DNA from 3 places in the Paenibacillus oryziterrae genome. Region 2 is predicted to be linked to each of the others. Evidence: riboswitches for the same ligand, from Rfam matches in the RefSeq annotation. Region 2 holds a riboswitch; each other region holds the start of a gene.
What was found. A riboswitch is a leader RNA that binds a small molecule or an ion and turns the genes downstream of it on or off. The one in region 2 is predicted to bind cobalamin.

Region 1: linked by a shared signal. The riboswitch ahead of ACAN55_RS03190 (anaerobic ribonucleoside triphosphate reductase) and the one ahead of metE (5-methyltetrahydropteroyltriglutamate--homocysteine S-methyltransferase) in region 2 are both predicted to bind cobalamin.
Region 3: linked by a shared signal. The riboswitch ahead of ACAN55_RS11200 (S-layer homology domain-containing protein) and the one ahead of metE (5-methyltetrahydropteroyltriglutamate--homocysteine S-methyltransferase) in region 2 are both predicted to bind cobalamin.

The regions. Positions count from the first base shown of each region.
Region 1 is NZ_JBGJZO010000002.1:165,207-173,016, reverse strand. Features, by position in the region: gene nrdG (anaerobic ribonucleoside-triphosphate reductase activating protein) at 76-591, opposite strand; gene ACAN55_RS03190 (anaerobic ribonucleoside triphosphate reductase) at 588-2,573, opposite strand; cobalamin riboswitch at 2,728-2,958, opposite strand; gene ACAN55_RS03185 (MTH1187 family thiamine-binding protein) at 3,310-3,618, shown strand; tRNA gene ACAN55_RS03180 (tRNA-Thr) at 3,716-3,787, shown strand; gene ACAN55_RS03175 (response regulator transcription factor) at 3,917-4,612, shown strand; gene ACAN55_RS03170 (sensor histidine kinase) at 4,599-5,933, shown strand; gene ACAN55_RS03165 (DUF2231 domain-containing protein) at 5,951-6,430, shown strand; gene ACAN55_RS03160 (TetR-like C-terminal domain-containing protein) at 6,700-7,032, shown strand; gene ACAN55_RS03155 (dihydrodipicolinate synthase family protein) at 7,025-7,810, shown strand, end outside.
Region 2 is NZ_JBGJZO010000007.1:138,647-146,456, forward strand. Features, by position in the region: gene ACAN55_RS10520 (PTS sugar transporter subunit IIA) at 1-429, shown strand, start outside; gene ACAN55_RS10525 (Crp/Fnr family transcriptional regulator) at 626-1,126, shown strand; gene ACAN55_RS10530 (YitT family protein) at 1,435-2,106, shown strand; gene ACAN55_RS10535 (AIM24 family protein) at 2,341-3,135, shown strand; gene ACAN55_RS10540 (undecaprenyl-diphosphate phosphatase) at 3,302-4,162, shown strand; cobalamin riboswitch at 4,263-4,469, shown strand; gene metE (5-methyltetrahydropteroyltriglutamate--homocysteine S-methyltransferase) at 4,622-6,922, shown strand; gene ACAN55_RS10550 (DUF1540 domain-containing protein) at 7,003-7,119, opposite strand; gene ACAN55_RS10555 (DUF4349 domain-containing protein) at 7,454-7,810, shown strand, end outside.
Region 3 is NZ_JBGJZO010000008.1:87,276-95,085, forward strand. Features, by position in the region: gene ACAN55_RS11190 (GAP1-N2 domain-containing protein) at 1-1,255, shown strand, start outside; gene ACAN55_RS11195 (copper resistance CopC/CopD family protein) at 1,418-3,331, shown strand; cobalamin riboswitch at 3,416-3,610, shown strand; gene ACAN55_RS11200 (S-layer homology domain-containing protein) at 3,862-5,979, shown strand; gene ACAN55_RS11205 (DUF4430 domain-containing protein) at 6,097-6,912, shown strand; gene ACAN55_RS11210 (energy-coupling factor transporter transmembrane component T) at 6,909-7,810, shown strand, end outside; gene ACAN55_RS11215 (ABC transporter ATP-binding protein) at 7,772-7,810, shown strand, end outside.

The sequences.
Region 1 (7,810 bases), on a different contig from region 2:
TTAATTTTCAATATCAAAAATTGAACTATAGGATCGGAAAAAGCAGCCCGAAATGACTACAATGACTTTAATGTCTTAGAGTGCAGAGGGCTGCCAAAGAACAACATTCGCCGCCGTGAGGCTGGCCGGGATGTCGATAATTCGCTGGTTACTGCTTCCCCGGTAGGGAAGAGTGGTGTCTTTCAGTTCTTGCATAAAACGTCCGTCGATCAGGACCTGGCACAACTCAAGCAGGCGATATTCCGGCGAGCCGGTGACTGCTGTGATTTCTTCATAGGTATATCCGCTGTAGATCCAAACGGGGAACCCGGGAAGGGTGGCCCGGAGCTCTTCGATGAACTCCGCGGCCTCACCTGCCGAGAAGAAGGGATCTCCCCCGGCAAGCGTTAATCCGTCCAGCAACGGATTGGCAGCCATTTCGGCAATGATCTCCGACTGCTTTTCCGGTGTGAACACATCCCCGAAATTAAAATTCCACGTCTCGGGATTGAAGCAGCCCGGGCAGCGATGGCGGCACCCACTCAGAAAAATCACGGCCCGCATGCCTTCTCCCTCGTTAATGGATTCCGGATAATATCCGCAAATGTTCATAGATGCTTAACCCGGTCCCTTACTTCTGCCTGTTTGGCAGCATTAAAGCGGGTTTGATAGTCTCCGGTCAAGTAACCAGTCACGCGGCGCAGGCGGCGGATATGCACATGATCCTCATGGGCATCGCAGGATGGGCAGTTCGTGCCGATGACGCCTTCATAGCCGCAGCTCGAGCAACGGTCAATCGGATGGTTAATGCTGAAATAGCTGATTTGCTGCTCCAGGGCATACTTGATGATTTTGACAAAAGCCGCCGGGTTGCTGCGGGCATTACCGTTCAGCTCCACATACGAAATAGCGCCGGCGTTGCAGTGCTCATGGAACGGAGCTTCCAAGCTGATCTTGCGGGCAGCTGCCAGGTCGTAATAGACCGGAACATGGAAGGAATTCGTATAATATTCCCGGTCAGTTATGCCAGGGATAGAGCCCAGTACTTTGCGGTCAATCTTGGTGAACTTGCCGGACAATCCTTCGGCCGGAGTAGCGAACAAGGTGATGTTCAGATTCAGCTCATCACTCTTGCGGTCGCAGTATTCGCGCATATGGCGGACGATCGCCAGGGCTTTGGCATGGACATCCATGTCCTCGGCGTGGTGTTTGCCGTACATTGCTTTCATGCACTCTGCCATTCCGATAAAACCGATCGACAGGCTGCCATGCTTCAGAAGCTCGCCAACATGGTCATCCGCTGCCAGTGTCTCGCCGCCTTCCCAGACGCCTTCGCGCATCATGAAATCGGAGGCTTTGGCTTTTTGGGCGGCTTGAATCCGGAAACGGTGGAGAAGTCCCTCTAATGCGATATCCATGTAATAGTCCAGATCATCGTAGAAGCCATCTTCATCAGCGACAAGGCGGCGTCCAGTGGCCGTACCATGGGCCAAACCAAGCCGAACAAGATTCAGTGTATTGAAACTTAGATTGCCCTTACCGGAGCAGTGATTACGTCCGAAGCGGTCACCGAGTACCCGGGTACGGCAGCCCATGGTTGCAAATTCTGTATCCGGGTCAGCCGGATCATAGTACTGCATGTTGAGCGGCGCGTCGAGATTGGCGAAGTTCGGATACAATCTGCGGGCCGAGCACTCGGCAGCCTTCAGGAACAGGTCATAGTTGGGATCGCCCTGCTGCTGGTTGACACCCTGTTTGCATTTGAAGATTTGGATCGGGAACACCGGTGTCTCGCCGCTGCCCAGCCCGTTCATAGTTGCCGTCAGCAGGGAGCTGATGACGAGCTGTCCTTCAGGGGAGGTGCAGGTTCCGTAGTTAATGCTAGTAAAAGGAATTTGTCCGCCGGAGCGGCTGGACATCGTATTCAGGTTATGTATCATGCTTTCAGCGGCCTGCAGCGTTTCGCTCTCGGTTTCTTTTTGGGCAAAGCGGAAGGCTCTCGGATACTGCTCCGCGAGGTCGCTGCGGCTCATTGAGATATCACCGGAAATGTCGCCAGCTTGTCCTTCTTCAAAATACTCGAGTCCCTTGCGGAACAGCTTGGCGAAGGATTTGGTGACGTAAGGAGCAAGATCATAGTCCAGCATATTAGCTGATACGCCGCCGTATTGTGCGTTTTGCTGGGACTGGAAAATAATCGCGACCAGAGACATCGCTGTCATAATGGAATTAGGAGGGCGGACACTGCCGTTCCCGGTGTTGAAGCCTTCACGCAGCAGCTTGGCGAACGGAATGAAAATGCAGTTGGTGGTCCCGATGGCATATTGGTCCAGGTCATGCACATATACTACATTGTCCTCGATGGCCTGTACGAGCTGCGGCGGCATGGTGAAGTTACGGGCGTACCATTTGGAGTACTCGCTGCCGAACTTGCTCATCTTGCCGGAGAAGCTTTCTCCGTTCAAATTGGCGTTCTCGCGCAGTAAATCCAGGTCCAGGCTGTCAATAATATCGCGTCCCAGACTGACTACTTCCTCCAAAAGAACTTCCGTGGTATCTGGTGTGCCGTTGTACCGTTTCTCCAGCAAGGTCATTGTACCGTTCTCCTCTCGATATAAAAAAAGCATTTCCTGCGGAAGCAGGAAATGCCCGTATGCGTAAACGCAGCAATCCCATCGGATCGTGCGGCTTGTCTTGATTTGGTTCGCATTCGGACACCGTTCCTGTTCTCCGCAGGGATTATTAGATGGTGTCGTAAGGATACAGGCAGGTCTCCTGGCTTCCGGCCTCTTCAAGCCCCTTCCCGGGGGCGTGTTGCCATCCCAGTGGTTTCTGCTTGCAGAGGTGTCCACTCCTGGGCATGAAATGCCGGAGGGCAGCCGGTTCACAGTGGCGGGACCGCAGCGGATTTGCACCGCACTTCCCTATTAAGCTGAAATCCGATCAACGAATTAAAGCGCCTGTGTCCACTATATTTGGTTGTTGTTGAATAACATTAACCCAATATATTGTGTTTGTAAACATGTTTTTCACAAATCCGCGCCGGATGCGGACTTCGCGAAAGTACTCCACAATTGATCCACAGCCCGTCCACAGGTAATCCACAATTGATCCACAGGAAGAAGGAGAAGCCGCCAAAAATGATTCATAAAACCTCCGCAAAGATGCCACAATCACTCCAAAATTTGATCGCTTGTTCGGGGGTACATTGGTCCTGGTTCTCCTCTCCCGTGTATAGCCATAACTGGGTCTGTTTGTGGGGAGACAGTGGAATTGATACAATAGAATAGGCTCGCTAGAGTCCACACTTAAGGTTTAGGAGGGATCAAAATGGCTATTGCCGAAGTAACGGTCATTCCGATTGGAACAGGAAGCACGAGTCTCAGTAGTTATGTAGCGGATATGCAGCGTGTGCTGGAGAAGGTGGAGGGGATAACGTATGAACTAACCTCGATGGGGACCATTATTGAGGGCTCTTTGGGACGTATTCTCGCGGCTGTTGAGGCGCTGCACGAGTCCCCTTTTGCAGGCGGAGCCAAGCGTGTCTCGACCTCTGTCAAAATCGACGACCGCCGGGACAAGGAATCCACCAGCCGCAGCAAACTTGAAGCCGTAGAGCGCAAGCTACTGGAGAACTAGTGGAAATAGGCAAGCTGCGGATGCCCGGTAAAAAGGATTGATTTTTCAGCGCGGCCTTGTATAATCTCTTTTGTTTGACGGAAATGTGTTTTTTTATGCTGGTGTAGCTCAGGGGTAGAGCAACGCACTCGTAATGCGTAGGCCGGGGGTTCAATTCCCTTCACCAGCATCCTTTCTGAGAATGAATAGCGCGGCTTCCAAGAGTCTGGAAGTTGCGCTTTTTTTCATTATTTTTTCATTTTTAATCGTTATAATGAAAATAACCTAAACACATTAAGAACTAAGAAAGCAGGCTATTATGCGCATTCTATTAGTAGAAGACGACGCTAAGTTTGGTTACATGATCCAGTACAAGCTCAAGTTGGCAGGACATCTGACGGAATGGGCCCGCAATTCGGAAGAAGCGGAGATGTTTTTTGCCACCGCGGAATTTGATCTCTATATTCTGGACTGGATGCTTCCCGGCAAAACCGGTCTGGAGCTATGCCGGCAGCAACGAAGTCTGAATGACAACACGGCTATTCTGATGCTGACGGCCCGCGGTGAGATTGAGGATCGCGTCAGCGGACTTCTGACAGGGGCGGACGATTATATGATCAAGCCCTTCGCTTTCGAAGAACTATTAGCCCGAATTACATCTCTGGACCGCAGAAAGCAGACCCGGGGATATACCACAAGATATGCGGTCAGCGGTCTTCGGCTCAATCCTGATACGCAGGAGGCAGAGCGTGATGGTGTACCCTTGACTCTGACCAAACGCGAGTTTCAATTGCTGGAGTTTTTTGCTCGTCATCCCAATACTGTGCTCTCCAGAGAGCGGATACTCAATTATGTGTGGGGCAATGACGCAGATGTTACTCTGAATGCGGTTGATGCTGTCATCAAGCTGTTGCGAAAAAAAGTCGACGATCCCTTTACTGTGAAGCTGATTAGAAGTGTCCATGGAAGAGGGTACCGGTTAATCGATAACGGAGCTGACCATGATGATACCTAATACCCGCAGGCAATTAACCATTTTTTACAGTACGATGATTGGATTGATTCTGCTCATCATGGCGGCTTCTTTCTATTGGGTACTGACGGATGTGATGCACAGGGATGAGAGGCATAATCTGGAATCCGCTAGTCAAAAGGCATTGGATGAGTGGCTCAATCAATCGCCGCAAGTTGATGATGCTGAGGAGATTCGAGAACAGCGGCAGGCAGACGCTCACAGAATGGAATGGGAGTATCTGCAAAGCGACCAATTCGCTGTCATAACAGATACCTCCTGGACCATCACCGCCCAGTCACCTGCGGGAGACAACCCGCTGTTGTTGCCGTCCTATCAGCAGCAGTTGGATGCTCACAGTAATACATCCTTCTTCTATTTAACAAAGGATTCTGGTAAACAAAAGACCATTTATGCCGTACTGCGAAAGACGGCCGGTGACCAGGGGAATCATGTTCTCCTGCTGGGTGAAGAAATTACAAAGCAGGCAAATTTACTAAAGGAGATGGAGATGCTCCTCATTGCGATCACCATTCTCCTGCTTGCGGCAGCTACAGCTATTGGATATATTTTGGCCGGAAGGGCCATGGTGCCCATCAATCATGCGTTTACACGGCAGCAAAAATTCACGGCCTATGCCTCCCATGAGCTGAGAACACCCTTAAGCGTCCTGCAGTTGTCGGTGGATATTCTGGAGGAAGAACGTCATAAGCTCCCTCCGATCCATCAGACTGTGCTTCAGGATATGAAGGAAGAAATACAGCGTATGACCCGCCTGACCGGGCAATTACTGACGCTGGCCAGAAATGATTCGCCTCTGCTGCCCATAAGGCAGGAAGTTTTTGATCTGCAGCACTCTCTTTCGTTCGCTGCCACTAGAATGCAATTAGTAGCGCAAGAGAACAAGATTAAGTTGCAGTTGAACATAGGTAATCTCGAAGAAGTCTTCACCTGCACCGGGGACAGCGAACAGATTGACCAGGTGCTGTATATTCTCTTGGATAATGCCATTAAATATTCTGCGGAGGGAGGCACAGTCACGCTGGGGATTACCCGGAATGACAACGGTACTGTGAATGTAATCATTCAGGATACAGGCTGCGGGATTTCAGAGGAGGATCTTCCCCACTTGTTCGAACGGTTCTACCGGGTAGATCAAGCCCGCACAAGGGAACATGGCGGCACCGGACTGGGGCTGGCTATCGCCCATGAGATCGTCAGCAGGCACGGTGGCAGAATTGTCGTAACCAGCACTCTTCATCAGGGGAGCACCTTTACGGTCATCCTTCCTGAAACCAAACGAATCTTAAGGCAACCACTTTAAACAATGGAGGTTTTATTATGTTTACTGAAGTTTTTAATCACATCCATCCTATTGTCGTACATTTTCCTATTGCTCTGATCATCATCGGATTTGGGTATGATTTGGTGGTAGCCCTGAAAAAACGTTCTTTGAATCCTGCTGGCGGGTTATGGATGTGGCTGCTTGCTGCAGTGGGAGCTTGGGTCGCTATAGCGACTGGACCGGATGATGATGCCCGCGGTGTGACTTCATTTCTGGAACCCCACGAGACGCTCGCCACTATAACCGCCTGGGTAGTTTCTCTGATTGTTGTATGGAGATTGCTGATGTACTGGAAAGGCAAACGCGCTTTTGTAAAAGTTCCACTGGTGCTGTACTTGGTTGTTTCGCTTGCTTCCTGTGGGCTTGTGCTGGGAACCGGATACTACGGCGGCAAAATGGTGTATACAGATGGTGTAGGCGTATCGGCCAAGGGTGCTCCGGTTAATCCCCCTGTGCAAGGTAATCATAAAAAATAATCAACTCAAAGAAGCCGAGGCTCCCTTCTTCAGGAGACCTCGGCTTCTTTCTTATACAACCGAAATTGGATAAGAAGCGCAGGCCGGCAGTTCAATTGCTTTCACCCGCATCTTCGTGACGGTTATTATGATTCTGTAACGGTTCTTATGCTTGATGATGTTTTAGGCTGGATTTCCGAAGCCTCGTTTGTACGTTTGATAAAGAAGGTTAGCAGCAGATACTTCACGACTTGATACCGCCGAACCAGGCCTCTGCAGAACAGGAGGATTTGCCACTGATAAGGCTTCTGGAATATATTGCGGACAATTCGAAGCTTTATAAATCTGTTCTCGTCTATCGGCGAATTACGAACTTTTCGGAAAGGCTGTTGACCCTGCTGTCGGAATTGATTGCTGCTAGAATAGAGGAGACGGGGAGCCGCATTCCGGGAACCTTAACGGCAACGATTCAAAAAGACATCGCCATAGGGTACGGTTCTTCTGCTTTGATCGGTGTAATCATTTCGTGGCTTAAAAATGATATGCCCTACTCGCCGCATTTTCTTGCGAAACAATTTACTTTGCTGACAACGTCACGATGGAAGGATGAGAAGAATGAATAATTTAAACGTTGCAATCCCGACTCCGTTTCTCGAAGATGAGAGTCTCAATCCAGACGGGTTTGAACCGATTGTTGAACACCTGAAGCGTAACGGAATCCAGTCCTTGCTGATCTCCGGAAGCACCGGTGAACAACACTCCATGAGCGTTGAGGAGCGGCTGCAAATCATCGATTATTTTAAACAAAAAAACTTCGCCGACGTTGAACTGATGTTCGGTGTTTCTGCAGTCAGAACCAAGGATGCGGTGCGGCTTGTCCAGGCGCTTGAACATTCAGTCTTTCAGGCCATTCTGATCGGCTTTCCTCCTTATATCCGCCCAACCCAGCAGCAGGCGATTGCCTATGTGGAGGAACTGCTTGCCCACACGACAAAAAAGATCGCTCTCTATAACAATCCGGCCCGGACAGGATTTGATTTAAGTCCCGAGTCGCTTCATGAGCTGATTGGCAGACATCATAATATAGTTGGTTTTAAAGAGGGCGGAGACGTTCACCGTCACAAGGGCATAGCTTTTCCCGATTCATTCATCAGGTTTGCGGCAGGGGATGTAAATCTTGTGGCCAATATCGTAGAGGGCGGTTGTAACGGGCTTTCAAGTGTGGCAGGTAATATGTATCCCGAGGTAATTAAGCGAACGTTTGAAGATTTGCTGCAGAATAAACCAGTCGATGCCATGGGGCTAGAGCAGCTGGTATCGCAAGTGATCCAAGGTCAAGCCATTGTTAATATCAAAAACCACTATAACTCCTTAGGTATGAATACAGGCTATTGCCGTTCT
Region 2 (7,810 bases):
GAAGACACGGTCTTCCTGCCCCTTGAAGTTGGAAGTAAAGAAGAGATTATTGCCCAAATGGCGGAAGGACTGAAGATGTCCGGTTCGGTAACGGATACCGCAAAGTACGTGTTAGATGTTCTTACCCGTGAGGGCACCGGTTCCACCGGAATCGGCTTCGGTGTAGCCATCCCCCACGGCAAATCCGCCGGTGTAGCCAAACCGGGTCTGGCGGTTGCCCGTCTGGATGGACCCGCAGACTGGGATTCTCTTGACGGTACTCCGGTATCGATCGTCTTTCTGATCGCTGTTCCCAAAGAAAATGTCGGCAATGAGCATTTGCAGATTCTGGTTGCCCTCTCACGTAAGCTGATCCATGAAGATTTCCGTAATTCTCTTCTGCAAGCTGGAAGCAAACAGGAGATTATCGATATTCTCAAAAATATGTAACCAATGGATACCAGAAAGCTGCATGACTCCCGGGCCACCGGCTCCGGAGTCATGCAGCTTTTTCTTCGTATATCTGCCAATATCAGTCTGATGTTGACATGCTGTTGACGGATTTTACAGAAGAACTCCACTTTAGTGGTTTATTTCGGTATACTTTGTAATATAAATATTTCACATGGGCAAAGGAGAAGGCGCAATGAACCTGCATAAGGGAGAGGTCTTGTTCAGACAAGGAGATGAATGCCGGTACCTGTATCAGGTCAAGAGCGGCTTGTTCAAGGTAACAAGACTTCATGAGAATGGGAACATTGTTCTGTTCAATATTCTGTATCCCGGTGAGACCGTTCCCCACCATTCACTGATTTCCCCCAAGGAAGCTCATGGAACAGCTGTTGCACTGATGAAAAGTGAGGTGGAAATAATTCCTGCTGCGGAATGGTACCGTCAGTTGCGCGAGGAGCCGGGTAAGGCACTTGAAATCGCCATGCTGCTTCAGGAAAAGGTGCGATTTATGCAGATGCGTCTGGATCACCTGACTGTCGGCACACCGGGAGAACGGCTGGAGCTGTTGACGAAATGGTTGAATGATTACTCCCTTGGTGCGACACTGACGGATCTTTTAACCCAGGAAGAGATCGGTCAATTAATAGGTGTCCGGCGAGAGACGGTCAACCGTTTGCTGCGCAATTCCGGGTGATTATTCTCTTTTTACACAAAAGTGTATAAGAAGAGTCATTGTTAGTGGTATAATGGAATCTGAACAAATAAATTAGAGAAAGGATCAGGATACCATGTGTCCCCGAAGGACGATTCCCCAAAGGACGATTTGGAAACGTTATGATCTGTCTTATACTTAGCTTCCCTGTAGAAGGTGCGAACGTTAATTGACGAAACCGCCTCTGCGAGGGAAGGAGTATTGTATGCGAAGGAGCAACTCCTCTGGTACAACCCGTCGTAGAGTTTGGTGGAACGTCTAGCCGCCATATACGATAAGGGGAGACCTGTATGAGGAAAAACAACAACGGAGCCGATTTTCTGCTTCGACTAACCGTCATTTTGTCTGGAACATTGCTGCTTGCATTTACTTATTACCACATTAATTATCAAAACCATTTGACCGAGGGCGGGTTCGTAGGACTGTCGCTGCTTGGCAAATATGTACTTGGGATTTCTCCATCCTTGTCTATTCTAATTCTAGATATCCCCGTACTCCTGATCGCCTGGATTTATAAAGGAAAAGCATTCATCTGCAACACATTCATTTCAGTGGGGGCTTTTACCCTCTTTTATGGACTGATGGAACGTTACTCTGGATGGGTTATTCCACTTCAGGATAATTTGCCGTTAGCGGCATTGTTATCCGGTATACTTACAGGACTTGGAGCAGGCATGGTACTCCGTAGCGGCGGGGCGAGCGGTGGTGACGATATTTTGTCGCTGCTGATCAGTGAATGGAAAGGAATCAAGGTAGGCACTGTATTTATAATGATGGATGTCATCGTTCTGGCATTGTCACTTTTCTATATGCCTCTGAAAGAGACGCTGTACACCGGTATGGCGGTCGTGGTTGCCGGATACGTAATCACGTTTACGACCTCACTTGGAAGACCGAAGCTGCGCAAAGTGCCGAAGATTCAATCTGCACTAGTCAAGCCGCAGGATAGCACAGTAATGTGAACCAATTCAGCAAATCGCCCCTAAATGGGGATGTTCAGTATTAAGGCCAGCCGGAAGTTCAGGTTGGCCTTTTTACGTACTTACGCTAAACACCGGTCATGTAACAACTGCGAGTGCGGATTAAAAAGGCTTTCTTACATATCTCTCAATAGATTTTCAAAGTACTTGAAACCAGAACTATTAGTGCCCGTATATTTAAAAAGTTGAATGATTTATGAACAGGAGGATGTTTAAATGAGCGCTCACGAGATTGATTATGTGATAATGGGTGAAGAAATTCAATGTGTGGAGGTACAGCTGGATCCCGGTGAGAGTGTAATTGCCGAAGCAGGCAGCTTTATGATGATGGACCCTGAAATTACGATGGAGACCATCTTCGGTGACGGCAGCGGCAGCTCACGCGGAGACGGACTTATGGGCAAGTTGATGGGTGCGGGCAAAAGGCTCCTGACCGGAGAAAGCCTGTTCATGACCCTGTTCACGCATAGCGGTTCCTACGGACGCCGGAGCGTAACTTTTGCAGCTCCGTATCCCGGCAAAATCATTCCGCTCGATCTGCAGCAATACGGCGGCAAAGTCATCTGTCAAAAGGATTCGTTCCTCTGCGCTGCAAAAGGTGTATCCGTAGGCATCGAATTCCAGCGCAAGCTCGGGGCCGGACTATTCGGTGGAGAAGGCTTCATCATGCAAAAGCTGGAGGGTGACGGCTTGTCCTTCGTCCATTCCGGCGGGTATGTCATGGAAAGAACCTTGCAGCCTGGTGAAGTCATCAAGCTTGATACAGGATGTCTTGTTGCCATGACCTCGTCAGTTCAATATGATATTGAAATGGTCAAAGGGATTAAAACGGCTGTGTTTGGCGGCGAAGGCTTGTTCTTTGCTACGCTTCGCGGGCCAGGCAAGGTGTGGGTCCAATCGCTGCCTTTCAGCCGGATGGCCGGACGGATTCTATCTGCAGCCGGAAGCACCGGACGCAAAGAAGAAGGCAGCATTCTTGGCGGTCTCGGAAATCTGCTGGACGGAAGATAGGCTGACCGGGTGAAGGACTGGGTGAAGGACTGGGGGCGATCAACAGCTCCTCCCAGTCCGTCGCTCAGTTTTTTTGCGTGTCTAATCATGTAAGGGGATGAAAGTCTCAGTAATAGCAAATGGAGTTTACAATATAGATAATAAACAGACTCTATGGGGGGATGGCATGGAACTGCTGACGATTATCAAAGCAATCCTGCTCGGAATTGTTGAAGGTCTTACTGAATTTGCTCCGGTGTCTTCCACGGGTCACATGATTATTGTGGACGATATGTGGTTGAAGTCCCAGGAGTTCCTGGGAAAATACGCCGCCAACACGTTCAAGGTGGTCATACAGCTGGGCTCGATACTTGCGGTCGTTATTATTTTCCGGAAAAGGTTTATTGATCTGCTCGGGCTGAAGAGGTTCAGCCGCAGAGAATTAGAAGCTGTACCGGAAGGTCAGCTTAAAGTTGAAACGGACGGGCGACTTAAGCTGGCACAGGTAATCGTGGGCCTCATTCCCGCCGCTGTGCTGGGGCTTGTGCTCGAGGATTACATTGATGAGTACTTATTCTCCACATCAACGGTACTCGTCGGACTAGTTATCGGCGCAATATTCATGCTTGCTGCTGACCGGTTCGCACCCAAGAAGGTCAAGGCAGAGAGTGTCGATCAGATTACATACCGGCAGGCGCTGGGTATCGGACTCATTCAGTGCTTGTCGCTGTGGCCGGGATTCTCAAGATCAGGCTCCACCATCTCTGGAGGGGTTCTGCTGGGTATGAGCCACCGGGCGGCATCGGATTTCACTTTCATCATGGCCGTGCCGATCATGGCCGGCGCCAGCCTGATCTCACTGGTCAAGAACTGGCAGTACTTTACGCTTGATGCGTTACCCTTCTTTATCGCAGGCTTTATCAGCGCGTTCCTGTTCGCTTTACTTTCGATGCGCTTCTTCTTGAAGCTGATCAACAAGATCAAACTGCTGCCTTTTGCCCTGTACCGGATTGTTCTGGCTGGTGTCGTGTATATTATTTTCTTCTAACTGGCTATCAGGTTTTGGTATAACCCAAAGACCCGGCAATCTATTGTAGATTGCCGGGTCTTGCCGTAAGATGAAACGTATAAACTTTAAGTATTAACCTAATTCAATAACGGAAACAGGTGCCTGCCGAAAGCTGCCTTAAGCTTCGGGGGTTAAAAGGGAAGATCGGTATGATGCCGACGCGGTCCCGCCACTGTAACGGATGAGTTCCCCGCAAGAAGAGTCACTGGCAGCATGAAGCTGTCGGGAAGACTGCCGGGAACGTGGACGCCGTAGCCAGGAGACCTGCCTGTTTCAACAGCACTGCAATACCTACGGGAGATAGGGAGGTGTTAGACGTTAGCCGTTCAAATGGACAGGCGTCTTTCCCCATGACTTTTTTCGGGAAAGACGCCTTTTTGCTGTACAGGGACATATTTCATTTTTAACAAAAATAGTATCAGAAGAGGAGAGATTCAGATGGCACAGGAGCTGAAAGTCAGTAATCTCGGATATCCGAGAATTGGCAGGAACCGTGAATGGAAAAAAACACTTGAGGCCTTCTGGACCGGGAGTCTGGACGAAGAAGGTTTCTTTGCAGAGATGGCTGCCATACAGCTTCAGACCTTACGTATTCAGCAGGAAGCCGGCATTGATCTGATTCCGGTGAATGACTTTACCTTTTACGACCACATGCTGGATATGGCAGTAATGCTCGGAATTATTCCGGAACGATACGGATATACCGGTGGTGAGGTGAGCCTTGAGCTGTATTTTTCCATGGCCCGGGGAAGTAAAGAAGCAGCCGCTTGTGAGATGACGAAGTGGTTCAATACCAACTATCATTATATCGTTCCTGAGCTTGGCAGCCTTCAGCCGCAATTGACTGTGAATAAACCGCTGGATGCTTACCGGTTCGCTAAAACGCAGGCGGGAATTGAAGGTAAGCCTGTAATCGTTGGACTGTTCACTTTCTTGAAGCTCTCCAAAGGATATGCACCAACTGATATCGGGAAGATCTGCAGAAGATTTCTTCCGGTATATGTGCAGCTGCTGCAGGAACTTGAGCAGGAAGGTGTAACGTGGGTACAAGTGGATGAGCCAGCGATAGTTACCGGACTAAACTCGGAGGATCTTGAACTGCTGCAGACGATTTACACAGAGATATCACACTCGGTTCCAGGGCTAAACCTTATGCTGCAGACTTATTTTGAATCTGCAGAACCACTGGAAGAACTGCTGAAGCTTCCGGTGCAGGGGATCGGGCTTGACTTTGTACATGACGGTGGTGCTAATCTTGAGGCCCTGTTGAGAATCAGTTGGCCGGAAGACAAATGGCTGGGGGCTGGCATTATCGATGGGCGCAGCATCTGGCGGTCTGATCTGGATGCCAAGCTGCTGCTGGTAGAGAAGCTGGCGAGTGTTGTCGATCCACAGCGACTGATTCTACAGCCTTCGTGCAGTCTGTTGCATGTGCCGGTAACGGTGAAGGGTGAGACCAAGCTGAAGCAGGTTCTGCGGGGTGCACTGGCCTTTGCCGAAGAGAAGCTGGCTGAACTTACACTTGTGGCTACAGCATTCGGATCTGAACCCGGGATTTATGCCGCTTCATTTCAGGATAGCCGGGATGCATTGGCTGTCTTCCGCGCCCTGCCCGAACGGGCCAACGCGGAGGTGGCGAAAGAGGTGCGAAGCCTGGAGAATCTCCCGGACGGCCGAAGCCTGCCTTATGCTGAACGGCTGATGGTCCAGAAGGAGAAATGGAAGCTCCCGCTGCTTCCAACGACAACCATAGGAAGCTTCCCACAGACACCGGAGGTCCGGCAGGCTCGCCTGAAATGGCGGAAAGGTATCTGGAACCAGCAGCGGTATGATGGATTTATCCGCCAGCAGATCGCAGACGCTATTGCCCTGCAGGAAAAGCTTGGGCTGGATGTCCTGGTGCATGGGGAATTTGAACGGACGGATATGGTTGAATTTTTCGGGGAACAGCTCGGCGGTTATCTTTTTACTCAAGGCGGCTGGGTGCAGTCCTACGGCTCACGCTGCGTGAAGCCTCCCGTTATTTACGGTGATATTACCTTCACTAAGCCCATGACGGTAAATGAAAGTGTCTACGCCCAATCACTGACCACACTACCCGTGAAGGGTATGCTCACCGGACCGGTTACAATCCTTAATTGGTCCTTTGTGCGGGATGATCTGAGCCGGGAGGAAGTAGCTAACCAGATTGCGCTTGCACTGCGTCGGGAGGTGCAGGCTCTGGAGGATGCCGGTATATTGATGATCCAAGTGGATGAACCGGCGTTAAGAGAAGGTCTGCCGCTGAAAGCACGATATCACGCACATTATCTCAACTGGGCAGTGAGATCTTTCCGGATTGCAACCAATTCAGTCAAAGCGACGACACAGATTCATACACATATGTGCTATAGCGAATTTAACGAGATGATCGGCCCGATTTCGGACATGGATGCCGATGTCATCTCGATTGAGACTTCACGCAGCCATGGTGAATTAATCGCCGGATTTGAAGAACAGGGATATGACAAGGGCATTGGCCTTGGCGTATATGATATTCACAGCCCACGTGTTCCGGAAGCCGAGGAGATGGCGGCGAATATTGAGCGGGCGCTGCGGGTGCTGAGACCGGAGCAGTTCTGGATCAATCCGGATTGCGGCCTGAAGACAAGGGGCTGGAAAGAGACGGAGGCGGCACTGCGGAATATGGTGCAGGCTGCGGTCATCGCCAGAGAGAAAGTTGCGGCAGTAAGTAATTAATCCTTGATAATCATTCTCACTGTTGATAAAATGAGGATAAGAAAAGAAGGAACCGTGGAGGGTCCCTTCCCATCTATTTCTTATTTACTCGCTTCAAGTGCGCTGTGAAAAGCGACTAAGATGGAATCGGCGCTGCATCTGTTCTCTTCAGCCCAGTGTGAACAAGAGCTTACTTCGCATACTACGTCTTTTGCCATTAGGGTTCACCTCCCTTATTCAGTTGGCGGCATAAATAGCGTTGGACAAGGTGGAGCTTGTCCAACAATGATGTACCCTCATTTCTTCGGAAATGAGGGTATTTCTATGCAACCATCTATTTCCAATTAAATTAAATGAAGCGTTTTCAATCAATTGAGTTCATCTGATAATTAGAGAAATTTTGGATTCCCTAGCGCAACCTTCCAGCAGCTGGAAACGTCTAAATATCAAATGCCGGGCGCTCATACAAAGATAGAAGACTCCGGCAGAGGTTTCATACGCTCTTATTATTTAATGACGGCTGAGATGGTTAAAATCAGGGGAGGTCAAGAAATGAGAAGATGGGGTCTGTATGGATTAAGTGTGCTGGTATTGGCTATGATTCTGCTGTCGGGTTGCGGTAGCGGGGACGATAATAACGCAGATGCGAATTATGCTGCAAGCAACGGCGCTGACTTTGGTGCAGCGGAAAAAGCGATGGCGAATACCACGGATATGATGGTTTCAGGAGGAGTAGTGGAAACAACTTCAGCGCAAGAGGCTCCCGCAGCACAGGCCGATGGTAAAAGTAAAGGCGGAGGTCAGGATGCCACAGCCGTTGATGCGGCAACGAATAATAATAACATCGGTGCCGGATTTACCGGAAGCGACGTGGTGGCGGGACTAAACAAGAAGCTGATCTACAAAGCC
Region 3 (7,810 bases), on a different contig from region 2:
GGATTATGTGAGCAAACGTAAAGCCAATGTGCTCCGGGCTGCATACCGCTGGTTCGGAGAAGAGAAACCGGATGTCGAGCTGTTTGCTGAGCTGACACCACAGGAGCTCGATGACGTACAGCTACTCGGCAGGCGGTGGCTGAAGGCAAGTAATCAGGTAGAGCCGTTTGACCGGCTTCCCTTGGCTTTTTATTACAGCAATAGCCGTGAGGGAGGTCCGCTGGATTATGCGGCGCTGTTCGAGCTGATCCGGAGCAAACCCGGGTTTCAGGAAGAGACGATGTACCGTTTTCTGGCCTGGTCGGATGGCAACCCTCTGTTTATGATTTCAAGCAAGAAGCTGCAGCCGGAATATCGCCGGGCGATCATGAAATACTTCCTGACCCATGACCGTGAAGCTTTCAAGAATCGTGATTTCCGCAAAAATGTTGTCGCAGCAGCAGGCCCTGCCCTGCAAAATGTGTACAGTGAAATCCGGTCCAAGCTGTCCTCACCCTTGGCAAGGTGGATACAACGGAGCCGATTTCAACTGATGATCTCCGGCATGCTCTTAGTCTCAATCCTGCTGATTACACTTATCCTGATCAATGTGCTGGGTTCAGGGGGGAAAGATACAGCTCTGCCGCAGACAAGTCCTGGACCAACTGCGGGTGTAGGCTCAGAGCCAACTACTGATATGGCTGCTGTATATCTGGACACCCGTACAAGTGAAGGAGAGGGCAGCAGTCTGCTGTTCAAGTTCGCTGTAGCGACTGACTGTGAATTGTTTAACCCGGAAGAGGTAAGCGTTGAGTCTTCGGGCGGTGTCTCGGAATCCTATAGGGTATCTGCTGTGACGAAGTCCTGCACTGTGACGGAAACACCTTCAAGTGCTGCTCCGGAGAGTGATGAAACAGCGGTGAATACTGATTCCGCTGCAGTGACTGATTCCGCTGAAGGGACTGATTCTGTTACAGCGACTAGTTCGGTTGCAGTGACTGATTCAGCCCAGGGAGGTGGCAGCAACACTGCATCTACGGAGACTGCTACGGCATTGCCGGCAACACCAAACTTGCCTTTCCAAGCAGAGGTCGTACTTGAAACTAAAGCCGCTCTTCTCAAAGGAAGTCTGATCAAAGCCGAGGGTTACACACTCACACTAATGGCTGAACCATCGGCCGCACCAACCTCTTCACCTGCACCTTCGGCATCACCGGCTACTGACGACACAAATTCGGCAGACGATGACAGCGCAACACCGGAACCAACCGATTGATTATATAATCGATGTATAGACACTCCTGAAGCTTCAGGAGTGTTTTTTGTATGGAGCGGGACACATAAAATTCACAGCAAGTGTGATAAATGTCACTTATAATGGGGTTATAAAGAGAAGTTCGATCATAATTTGTGTAAGCCGCTTAGGAGGGTAAATCGGATGAAGCAACGAATGTATCCACTTTTGATCCTGCTGATGATTGCTGTATTTCTGCTCCCGTCCCCGGTTAGTGCCCACGCCAAGGTGAAGCAGACGATTCCTTCAGCCGATGCCATACTTAAACAATCACCTGCCGAAATCAAAATTCAATATAGTGAGAAATTTGATGCCTCCATTAGCAGTATCACGGTAAAAGATCAAACCGGAAGAAAGATTGACGGCAAGCCGGGTACGGAAAAAGACAACTGGTTCATCTATCAGATCCCTGATCTGGTAGCAGGAGAGTATAGCGTGAGCTACCGGGTGCTTGCTGCGGATACCCATGTCACCGAGGGCTCTTTTAGTTTCACTATCGCCGAAGATCCGGCGGCAACAGAGGTGCCTGCAACAGGCACAACAACAGGTACAACAACAGGCACAACCTCAGGCACAACAACTGCGGGAGGTGTAACGGTGAGTGCCGCACCCAGTGCTGCACCCAGCTCCGCACCCAGTGCGTCGCCAAATCCGGTAACGGCAGAACCATCAGCAGTTTCGCCAGCTGCGGGCAATTTGCAGACTGCGGCGGCAGGAAATAATACGGGATCTGAAAAGGGAGCATTGGCAGAAGAGGGTGTTGTTTCGTATGGTGCGCTAGAGAAATTCATTCGCGTATTAGATATATTGGCAGCAATCACTGCCACTGGTTTTATCCTGTTCCGGTATGGAATTTGGGGGAATGGCGAATATAACCTGCCTGCCTTATTCTCGCTCCGGAATGAGCGAATTCTATACATTATGGCTTTCCTCATCTTTATTATCTCCGGTGTAGTGCATACGGGTACACTAGCCCATGAGCTAGGTGGTCCGGGTACGGGAAGTTATGCGGAAGTGTGGCTGAATGTGATTACAGACACCTTTGCCGGAACCGCATCATGGCTGCGTCCTGCGGCCGCTGGACTCCTGGTATTGGCGGCGCTGGGATCAGGGGGGACATCCTTTCCAGCACTTCTGGTGAAGGTTGCAGCAGTTATTATGCTTATCGTGTTATTTCCTTTGACAGGCCATGCGGCGGGAGATGATGCGGCCAGAATGTTTGCCGTCCCCGCCCAAATTCTGCATATCGGCGCTGCTGCTATCTGGTTCGGCGGTGTAGGCGGGCTGCTCGCGGTTATACATGGCAGAGAGAAGTCAGGGATAACCTATTCCCGGCTAAATCAGCTTATCCTTCGTTTCTCCGCTATTGCATTACCGTCGGTTGTTGCTGTTGCCGTAAGCGGGATCTTCTTGGCCTTATTCAGGCTCGGGAGCTGGGGGCTACTAATCCACAGTCCATATGGGCAGCTGGTTCTGCTTAAATCACTTATCACTTTATTGATTCTGGTTATTGCCGCTCTACACCGATTGGTGTTGATTCCAAGGATGAATCAGAAGCTCGCTGAGAAAACCGGTGCAGAAGTTGATGTTATTCCAAGAGGCTTTATACAAGCCATCCGTCTGGAGATTATATTGGCTGTTGCTGCTATTATTCTGGCGGGGATGTTGTCAGGTACTTCCCCTCCAGCCCAATCGTTTGTTGCCTCTCCGGTCTATTGGCATGTGATGGGGGATACGGCTCATATGTCTATGAGGATTGAGTTCGATGAGAATTCCGGGCAGACACTGCGGATGGATGTATGGCTGCCTACAGGAAATGAGGCTCCCACCGAAGCAGAAGCCGTCCTTATTCCTGGCGGTGATGAGGGTACCTCTGCATCTATTAAGCTAAAATCACTTGGAGGAGGCCCTGACCCCTATGGCTATGAAGGGTTTGACAAGTACATGTATGAAGCGAAGGGGGATTATTTTACCGGGGGAGGAGAGTGGGAGGTTACGTTAACCTTCACTGACGCTGCGGGCAAGATTCATACTTACGAGAAGCAGCTAACCCTGTAATTAAAGACCTGCAAGACGGCATCCCAAGAGCTTCCCTATAGACATAGGGGAGATTACTAGTTATCATTATGGATATTAAAATTATATATATTTATCAAAAGAGGTGCGGGCCCCCAGCAGGGTCTGCTTAAAAGGGAAGTCCGGTCCACAATCCGGCGCGGTCCCGCCACTGTAAATGCGGAGCAACTCTTCATAGGCCACTGTTTCTTAAAGGAACGGGAAGGCGAAGGGAAGTGATGAGGCATAAGCCAGGAAACCTGCCTTTTTGGTGACAGCTTCTTTTCTTCGGGGGGTAAGAATCAGAAGCATGCGTTATAGGTCTTTCGTGTCCGGGCTTGAAGCCTGAAGCATGTCTGGCCCCGCAATGAGTATATGAGACCGCCCGTCAGGGGCGGTTTTTTTATTTTCCAAAAGACGGTCGCCGTCATCTTAGATGCACGACATCCGCTTTTACGGCCCTCAAAACTATTTTCAAGGCCCTCAAAAACCTTTTCCCCGCTCTCAAAAACCTATTAGAAAAGAGGTAAATAATGAAACGCATCTTATCTTTCAAACATTTCATGTTAAGTATGGCATTGCTTCTGGTCGTTTCAGTTCTCGGTACTTCCTTGGTGCCTTCCGGCAGAGTATCCGCCGCTGAGCAGACCACAACAGCAGTTTCAGTAACGGGAGCAGCAGAGGCTCTTACTGCAGCCAAGCAGGCGGTTCTAAGCCGTGGAATTCAATCGGACTGGCAGGCCATTGCTCTGGTTCGTAGCGGCAGCGTTCTTCCGGATAGCTACCTGACCGGACTGCAGAATGAAGTGAAGACTCAAAAAGGCACATATACCAATGTTACGGATTACGCACGCAGAGTGCTCGCCGCAACAGCAGCCGGCATCGATGCCACAAATCTGGCCGGGTATAATCTTGTAGAGAAAATCTACAATAACAGCAGAATGACCAATCAAGGTCTTAACGGAGTGATCTACAGTCTGCTCGCACTGGATTCAGGCCATTATAGCGTGCCTGCCGCCGGACAGTGGAATCAAGATAAGCTGGTGAGCCATATTCTCTCCAAACAAAACACGGATGGCGGCTTTACGCTCTCCACTGGGGACAGTGATCCGGATGTAACGGCGATGACACTTACAGCCTTGTCTGCGCACCTCGATAAAGCTGAAGTGAAGGCCGCTGTGGACCGTGCAGTTTCCTGGCTGTCCAATAAGCAGCAGAATCATGGCGGGTACGGGGAGAGCAGCGAGAGTGTCGCTCAGGCGATTATCGCGCTGACCTCAAATAACGTGGATCCTGCCGGCCAGAAATTTACGAAGGACAGTCATCAGCTGATGGATCGTCTGCTTAGCTTCCGTACTACAGATGGCGGATTTGCCCACACGTTATCGGGTGGGTACAACGCTTTGGCAACCGAGCAGGCTTTGCAGGCTCTCGTGGCTTATCAGCTGTTTGTTAAAGGCGAAGGCCGGTTTTATGCATTCCCGCAGCCGGTGAAGCAGCCGCTTGAAGTTCAGGTTTCCGTTGTGATTGAAGGTCCACAGGGCCTTCTGGCTGAAGGCGATGTAACATCCGCAAATGCGCTGGACGCATTAAAGAAGCTGAAAGCAGACAAGAAAATTACGCTTGAGCTGACCAGCAGTGCTTACGGTGATTATGTATCAGGGATTCAAGGTGTTAAAGGAGGTCTGTACGGCGGCTATGATGGCTGGAATTATGCCGTGTCCCGCCAGGGAGAATGGATTTTCCCTGCTGTAGGGATGGGAGAGTTTGTTCTGGAGTCCGGGGATCAGCTGACCGTGTATTATGGTGACACCGGAACACAGCTGGTGGATTCCGTCACAGTTACACCGGCTCAGCTGGCAGCCGGCAAGCCGTTTACAGTGAAGGTGCAGAAATCAATGCTGGACTGGGAGACCGGCAAGGCAGTTGTTACTCCGGCAGCCCAGGTTAAGGTTCAAATGGGTGCGCAAAGTGTCACTTCAGACGTATATGGAACAGCTGCATTTACTGCCGGCGTTAAGGGCGGGGTCTATTCTCTGACTGTTACCGGCTACAGTAAAGGTAAAAGTCCAAGCGTAGCGCGGTATACACAGCGTGTATTGGTATCACCCGTGTTTGCGGATCAGAAATTAATCTCTTCATGGGCGACAGTTGCCGTTCAAACCGCGGTTAAACAGGGAATTATGGACGGGGTAAGCAGCACAGGTTTTGCTTTTGCTCCGAAAGAGTATATTACCCGGGCGCAATTTGCGGCCTTGCTGCTTAGATTGACGGGCAATGCTCCAGCTGCAGCTGCGGAAGCTTCCCCGTTCAGCGACGTAAAAGCAGGAGCATGGTATTATGGAGCTGTGCTGAAGGCGAAGGAACTCGGTATTCTTGAAGGAGTAACGGCCTCCAAGTTTAATCCGAACGGTCATATCACCCGCCAGGATATGGCTGTAATGATCGACCGGGCTTTTAACCTGACTGCTTCTGCTCCGAAGGCGCAGTTCAAGGATAAAGATCAGATCAGCAGTTATGCGCTGGCTTCGGTAAATACCGTTACGGATCAAGGGTTTATGAGCGGCTTTAAGGGCAGCTTCGACCCGGCAACAGCAGTTACAAGAGAGATGGCTGCGGTTGTGGCTGTAAGACTGGCTGAAGTTAAATAATTAACCGGCATAATTGGAAGCTGGACTTGTATAAAAGTAATTGAACAGTAAATAGTTACGGAACGGGAGGCACTTGCCGCCCCGTTCCTTTCCCGTTTTCAGGAGGTGTGAATTTATATGTCCAAAAGGATTGTATATTGGCTGAGGCTGCCTCTCGCAGTAGTGCTTGCAGCGGTACTCGCTGCAGGTTGTTCTTCCAACGATCCGGAAGAGGCGGACGGCAATAACCGCCTGAATCAGCAGCAAATTGAATCAGCATCCAATACGGCGGAGACCGGTACAGTTAGTGATCCCGCTTCTGACCAGCAGCAGGATGCAGGGGAAGCGGCTTCAGGTTCTGTTGTGAGTTCGCCTGCGCAAGGCTCTTCGGCAATGCCTTCAAGCCCAGCCTCGGTAGGCTCAGAGCCTTCAACGCAAGCGGCAGAAGCAGCAAAAGCATCAGGAGCAGAAGCATCTGCCCCCGCTTCAGCAGCTCAGAGTTCTACGAAGCCGGCAACCTCTGCGCCATCGGCTTCGGCTCAGCCTTCAGCCACATCCAAGCCTGAAAGGCCATCTTCTCCTCCAGCAACAGCCGAAAGCATGAAGACCAATATGGCGACTCTGACAATCACTGGTGACAGCGATTCCGGTGTTATTCTGGCTCCTTCTGAAGTCGAAGTGAAGAAGGGGGACAATGTGATCGATATTTTGAAACGGGTCACCCGCAAGAATAAAATCCAAATGGAGTTTCAGGGAGCCGGACCGCTGGCTTACATTGTCGGAATTGATAACTTGTATGAGTATGACAAAGGGGCAGAGAGCGGTTGGATGTACAAGGTGAATGGAGAATTCCCTGATATAGGTGCCGGTGCGTATCCCGTGAACCCCGGAGACCAAATAGAATGGCTCTACACGCTGGACCTTGGTCAAGATATTGGAGCCAAAGGGCCATGAGCAGGAGCGGTTTCCAGTCTATGCATCCGTCGGTAACCTTCGTATATTATGCAGGCTTGCTGCTCTTTACGGCGCTTTTGTTTCATCCGCTATTTCTGTTCACAGAGCTGGCCGGTGTACTTGTCTTACTGCTCATGCAGGGCGAGGGGAGAAGACTCTTGTCCGGGCTTCCCTTTTATCTGCTGATTGCGGGCTCGGTTGCGGTGTGGAATCCTTTATTCTCACATAGGGGCTCGCATATTCTGTTTTATTTTCTCGATCAGCCCGTCACATTGGAAGCGGTTCTCTACGGACTGATGATGATGCTTGTGCTGCTGACGATTATGTTTGTGTTCACATCCTATAATCACAATGTATCCGCAGATAAATTCATGTATTTATTCGGCAGGCTGGCTCCCAAAAGCGCACTGCTTATCCTCATGGCGATCCGCTTTGTGCCATTGTTCCAGAGGCGTCTGCGACAAATCAGCATCATCCAGCAGACCAGAGGCATCAGTATTAGCACAGGCAAGCTGCGGCAGCGGATGGCCGATGGAATGACACTGCTCAAGGTGCTCTTGACCTGGTCGCTGGAGGAAGCCCTGCAGACTGCAGACTCTATGAAAGCAAGAGGTTATGGGGTTCGAAAGCGCAGCGTTTATGGTATCTATACAATAGATCGGCAGGATGTGATGGCCCTCGCACTGATGGGAGTCAGCGGTTTAGCTATAGTCCTGTTCAGCCTCGTGGGATATGGAATGATGGAGATCTATCCCCGTCTTAAGACGCCGGTCTTTCATTGGGAAGATTGGGTAATGCACGGCTGTTTATGCCTTTTTCTCGTTATCCCCATAATTCTGGAAGGAAAGGAGATGTGGTTATGGAGATCATACGGGCAGAAGGATTATCCTTCCGCTAC